DNA from 2 places in the Mammaliicoccus vitulinus genome. Region 2 is predicted to be linked to the other one. Evidence: riboswitches for the same ligand, from Rfam matches in the RefSeq annotation. Region 2 holds a riboswitch; the other holds the start of a gene.
What was found. A riboswitch is a leader RNA that binds a small molecule or an ion and turns the genes downstream of it on or off. The one in region 2 is predicted to bind S-adenosylmethionine.

Region 1 (3,217 bases), 1.3 Mb from region 2:
CTAAAGAACATGAATGGGTAAAAATTGATGGTGATGTAGTTACAATCGGTATTACTGATTTTGCTCAATCAGAATTAGGGGACATTGTGTTTGTTGAGTTGCCTGAAGAAGGTGACGAATTAACTAGTGGAGATTCATTTGGTAGTGTAGAATCTGTTAAGACAGTTTCTGAACTATATGCACCTCTATCTGGTAAAGTCGTTGAAGTAAACGAAGAACTAGAAGATAGCCCTGAGTTTGTTAATGAGTCATCATACGATAAAGCTTGGATGGTCAAAGTTGAACTATCTGATAAAGCTCAATTAGATGAATTATTAGATGCAGACGCTTATAGCGAAATGATAGGTGAATAACATAACTTTAAACTCCACGATGCAATAGTATCATGGAGTTTTTTTTAAATCTTAAATATGAAGTTCAAAAAAATATTAATTCATTTGTAGAAGGTGATGGCCATGGCGATGATTAAAAAAGTAATAATCGTAGAAGGTATTTCTGATAAAAAACGAGTGGAAGAAGTATTAAATGACCGTGTTCATATTATTTGTACCCATGGAACAATGGGTGTAGAAAAAATGGATGAACTTTTAGAAGAGAGTTATGGTTCACAAGTATATGTTTTAGTCGATCAAGATAAAGAAGGTAAACGTATTCGAAAATGGTTTAAGAAGTATATGAGCGAAAGTCATCATATTTATATTGATTCGACATTTTCTGAAGTAGCTCGTTGCCCAAGACATTATTTATCTAATGTGTTAAACTATCATGGATTTACAGTAAAACATGATTTCGTATCGAAAGGGAAGTATCGTTACCATGAAACACACAGAAATATTGAACGATATATACAAGCATTTTGATAAAGACTTACATTTATTATTTGGGTATACGCCTACTTGCGGCACGTGCAAAATATCTGAACGCATGTTGGATATCGCGAACGAAGTAACACAATTACCAATTAATAAATGTGATTTGAATTTTTATCCAGAGTTCTGTAAAGATTTTGAAATCTTATCAGTGCCAGTGCTTTTTATAATGAATCAAGATAAAGTAGTACATCGTATATACGCTTTTCAGTCAGTTCCTTATCTTGTTGAGAATATTCAAAAAGTTATTGACGATAAAAACTTATCATGATAGTATGAATTTAATTAAATACGTATTAACTCTTATCAAGAGAGGTGGAGGGATGTGCCCTATGAAGCCCGGCAACCGTCATATAAATGAAATGGTGCCAATTCACAAAAAGTGTAAACTTTTGGAGATGAGAGAAAGACATCTTTCAAACGCCTTTCTCTTGTCAATTAGAGTGAGGCGTTTTTAATTTAGAGATTAGGAGGCAGCAGATTTGATTGAGTTAAATAAAGTTGTTAAAACTTTCAAAACAAAAAAAGGTGACATAACAGCTGTTGACCATGTTGACTTAAATATAGATAAAGGAAGTATATATGGTGTAATTGGTTTTTCTGGAGCTGGAAAAAGTACATTAATCCGAATGTTTAATGGCCTTGAAACACCAACTGAGGGTGAAGTTATAGTAGATGGTGCTAATATTGGCAAACTGTCTAAACGAGATCTCAGACAAAAAAGACAAAAAGTAAGCATGATATTCCAACATTTTAATTTACTTTGGTCTAGAACAGTTAAAGATAACATCGCATTTCCATTAGAAATTGCAGGTGTATCAAAAAGTGAAATTAATGAAAAGACGAAAGCACTTATTAAAAGAGTAGGGCTTGAAGGTCGAGAGAATGCTTATCCATCACAATTATCAGGTGGACAAAAGCAAAGAGTTGGTATTGCTAGAGCTTTAGCTAACGATCCGCATGTATTATTGTGCGACGAAGCAACAAGTGCATTAGATCCTCAAACTACTGATGAAATATTAGATTTATTAGTAGACATAAATAAAGAAATGAATTTAACAATTATACTTATTACACATGAAATGCATGTCATTAGAAAAATATGTGACCACGTGGCAGTCATGGAAAATGGTAAATTTGTCGAAGAGGGAGAAGTTATAAGTGTATTTAATAACCCTCAAACATATGTTACACAACGCTTTGTGAAAGATGATTTAAAAGCAGATGATCTTCAAAGAACATTAGCAGATTTTAGAGCAGAACAACCGAACGGTGAAATTTGGAAATTGAATTTTGTCGGTGGGACAATTGCTAATCCTGTATTAGCTAAAATTATTAAGAAGTATAATGTAGATATTAACGTCATTGAAGGTGATGTTAAGTTAACACAAAACGGCACATTCGGACATATGATTGTGCATTTACCTCAAGGAGATTATTCTAAAGATCAAATTAAAAAAGAACTAAATGATCTAGGAGTGAAAGTAGAGGTGAATGTAAGTGAATAAGTCATTTGGAGATATTATTACTGAAATGATTACAATGCCAAATGTTAGATGGGATGATGTTTGGGAAGCATTATATGAAACGTTATATATGACAGTCATTTCAACAGTATTTACATTAGTATTTGGTTTAATACTAGGTACGTTATTATTTTTAACATCTAAAGGAACATCGAAAAGCTCACGCGTGTTTTATTCAATCGTGTCATTCGTTGTTAACTTATTTAGAGCCATACCATTCATTATTTTAATTCTATTATTATTACCTTTTACAGATATTTTATTAGGTACAATAAGTGGTCCTAAAGGTGCGTTACCAGCGTTAATCATTGGTGCTTCACCATTCTATGCTAGATTAGTAGAAATAGGCATGAAAGAAATTGATAAAGGTGTTATTGAAGCGGCAGTATCGATGGGTGCTACAACATGGACTGTCGTAAGAAAAGTATTAATTAAAGAATCACTACCTGCGTTAGTTTCAGGAATCACGGTTACAGCCATTGCGTTAGTAGGTTCAACAGCTATTGCTGGTGTAATTGGTGCAGGTGGATTAGGTAACTTAGCTTACTTAACAGGATTTACGCGAAACCAAAATGATGTCATTTTGATTTCAACTATCTTTATATTAATTATTGTTTTTGTTATCCAATTTATTGGAGATATTATTGTTAAAAGAATTGATAAACGTTAAAGGAGTGTTTTACATGAAAAAAGTATTTAGTTTATTATTTATTTCGATTTTAGCAGTTGTTCTAGTTGCTTGTGGTGGAGGTAGTGGTGACAAAAAAGAGAAGAATGAAACAATTAAAATTGGTGCATCACCAGCACCTCACGCTGAAATTT
Region 2 (3,217 bases):
TGGAAATCATATTTGGTTTACTTCTAATATTGAAAAAGCCAAGTGAGCTAACTAAAAAACTAATCGAATGGTTCTTAGTAGCAGTATTTCCAGCAAACGTTTATATGGCACAAAAAAATATTCCATTAAACGGCAAAGTATTACCAAAATGGGCATTGTGGGGAAGACTACCTTTACAATATGTACTCATTAAATTAGTAAGAAAAATGTAAAATAAAAGATCTCCTCACTAGGCTTAACCTAATGAGGAGATCTTTTATTTTATTAATCTTCTTTAAAAATATTTTTCCAGCTCTCTTTTTTAGCTAAAAATTCAGTTGCTAATTGTTGAGCGCCTTCTAATGAGTGACTTGCAGCCCAACCGCATTGTACTTCATTACAAGCTGGCACTTCAGTTGCTTTTTCAACATCTTTCAATGTTTTTTCTAAAATAGAAAGTACATCGTCATAATCGTCATGGTTTATAAATGAAGCATAGAAACCTGTTTGACAACCCATTGGACTTACGTCTACTACTTTGTCAGTATGGTTTCTAATGTTTTCTGCCATTAAATGTTCTAATGAGTGTAATGCAGGCATTTCCATATGTTCTTTGTTTGGTTGTTTGAAACGAATATCATATTTATGAATAACATCACCATTTTGTCCTTCTTTGATTCCAGCAAGTCTTACAAATGGTGCGTCTACTATCGTATGATCTAAATTAAAACTTTCAACATTCATTTTTGTCATGAAGATTCCTCCTTTGATTTCGGATTGATTATATCAACTAAGTTTTGAAAAAACAATCAATTCAGATTTCTTTTACTTTCTTTATGTGTTACTTTATAAGATAATATAATAAATTATTCTGAAATTAGGTGAAGAGATGGAAAGGTTACAAGTAGTCCCTTACGACAGTATATGGCAACATCTTTTTCTTGAAGAGAAAAAACATTTACAGTCGTTATTGAAAGAACATAGTATAAACATAGAACATATTGGGTCAACGGCAATTCCTGGATTATCTGCGAAGCCGATTATAGATATATTAATAGTGGTAAAAGATAGTAAAGCTATTGATGCGTTTACTCAAGAATTATCAGCTTTAGGATATGAATCTAAAGGTGAACGTGGTGTCATCGGAAATAGGTACTTTAAAAAATACGATAATTATGGAGAGGTTTCTCACCACTTACATATATATGATGAAGATAGTCCACATATATTAAGATTATTATCTTTTAGAGATTATTTAAGAACTTTTAACGGAGAGAGAGAAAGATATAGTCGTTTAAAACATGATTTAGTTGTCGATTATCCTGGTGATAGTGACGAATACTATAAAGGTAAAGATAGTATGATTAAAGAGTTTGAGAAAAAAGCAGAGAAATGGTATTTAAAGTCAAATGATATTGCGACAAATCATTGACATATCCGAGTGGTAAGGTTAGAATTAAAATCAAATTTCATACGTATTATCAAGAGTGACTGAGGGAAGGGCCCGATGAAGTCCAGCAACCTCCTATGATGGAAAGGTGCCAATTCCTACAGTTGTTAACTGGAAGATAAATGATCGATTGGCGCACTCCTTACAAAGTAGTGCGCCTTTATATTGGAAAGGTGAATCGTTAATGAGCAATTTATCACAAAATATTATAAATTATATAGAACAGAATAAGCACCTGTATTTATCAATGAGTCATCAAATTCATGAACGTCCTGAACTAGGGAATGAAGAAGTTTTTGCATCTCGATTATTAAGTGATCAATTGAAAAGTCATCATTTTAAAATAGAGAAAAACATTGCGAATCATCCAACAGGTTTCATTGCGACATATGATTCAAACAAAGAAGGACCAACGATTGCTTATTTAGCTGAATACGATGCACTACCTGGACTAGGTCATGCGTGTGGCCATAACATTATCGGAACGTCTAGTGTTTTAGCCGGTATAAGTTTGTCTAAAGTTGTGGATCAAGTAGGTGGTAAAGTCGTTGTACTAGGTTGTCCAGCTGAAGAAGGCGGTATTAACGGTAGTGCCAAAGCGAGTTATGTTAAAGCAGGCGTTATAGATAACATCGATGTCGCGCTAATGGTACATCCAGGGCATGAGACTTATGTAACAGTGCCTTCACTGGCTGTTGACGTATTTGATGTGAAGTTCTATGGAAAAAGTGCGCATGCTTCTGAGAACGCTTTTGAAGCTGTAAATGCACTCGATGCTATGTTGTCATTTTTTAATGGGGTAAGTATGTTAAGACAACAAATTAAAAAAACAGATAAAGTACATGGCGTTATTTTAAATGGGGGAGAAGCGGCGAATATTATTCCTGATTTCACGCATGCACGCTTCTATACACGTGCGACTTCTCGTAAACAATTAGATATGCTGACAGATAAAGTACGTAAAATAGCTGAAGGGGCAGCTATACAAACGGGTGGTACATATGAATTACGACCAATACAAAATGGTGTGAATGAATTCATTATTAATAAACCTCTAGATGAATTGTTTAGAAAACACGCTGAAAAAATTGGTGAAGCAGTAATTGATGATGATTTTGGTTTCGGTTCGACAGATACAGGGAATGTAAGTCATATCGTACCGACTATACATCCACACATTAAAATAGGACCATCTAATCTAGTCGGCCACACGAAAGAATTTTGTCAGGCAGCTGCCAGTAAGCAAGGCGATAAAGCATTAATAAGCGGTGCGAAAATATTAGCCTCAATGGGTTTAGAGCTTATAGAAAACGCGTCCCTTAGAAATGAAATTATCGAGCATCATCAAACGTTAAGGGAGAACTTATTATGAAAAATGAGTATGGGAAGCCACTAACATTAACACTTAAAGATTTGTATGGAGATTATGTCGTTTATAATTCGAGACCTTCATATGAAGATAATCCATGGTTAACAACTGAAGAAGCACAATCCGATTTTTTAACTGCTAGAGAATTAATCATAAGTAATATGCCTATGATCGTTCATGAAGCATGTTTAACCAATAATGTTAAAAGTTTATTAAAATTAGTAAATGTGGAAATTCCAGATAATATTTATACTTATAAAGACAGAGAGAGTTATGAGAATTTAATTCAACAATTAACCCGTGATAATAAGAAAATATTTTTCCAATATATTCATGGAGAACATTTGTGTGAAGATGACTTATATGCAGTCCATAAATCACGGTTTATAGACTTAAATAATAAATCTAAATTAGACCAA

Region 1: another riboswitch for S-adenosylmethionine. It lies ahead of PYW35_RS10185 (methionine ABC transporter ATP-binding protein); the one in region 2 lies ahead of PYW35_RS03340 (M20 family metallopeptidase).

The regions. Positions count from the first base shown of each region.
Region 1 is NZ_CP118974.1:2,034,377-2,037,593, reverse strand. It holds gene gcvH (glycine cleavage system protein GcvH) at 1-353, shown strand, start outside; gene PYW35_RS10195 (toprim domain-containing protein) at 456-860, shown strand; gene PYW35_RS10190 (thioredoxin family protein) at 817-1,140, shown strand; SAM riboswitch class I at 1,170-1,274, shown strand; gene PYW35_RS10185 (methionine ABC transporter ATP-binding protein) at 1,352-2,377, shown strand; gene PYW35_RS10180 (methionine ABC transporter permease) at 2,370-3,065, shown strand; gene PYW35_RS10175 (MetQ/NlpA family ABC transporter substrate-binding protein) at 3,079-3,217, shown strand, end outside.
Region 2 is NZ_CP118974.1:685,919-689,135, forward strand. It holds gene PYW35_RS03325 (DoxX family protein) at 1-212, shown strand, start outside; gene PYW35_RS03330 (S-ribosylhomocysteine lyase) at 265-732, opposite strand; gene PYW35_RS03335 (GrpB family protein) at 869-1,411, shown strand; SAM riboswitch class I at 1,455-1,554, shown strand; gene PYW35_RS03340 (M20 family metallopeptidase) at 1,614-2,801, shown strand; gene ldmS (L-aspartate--L-methionine ligase LdmS) at 2,798-3,217, shown strand, end outside.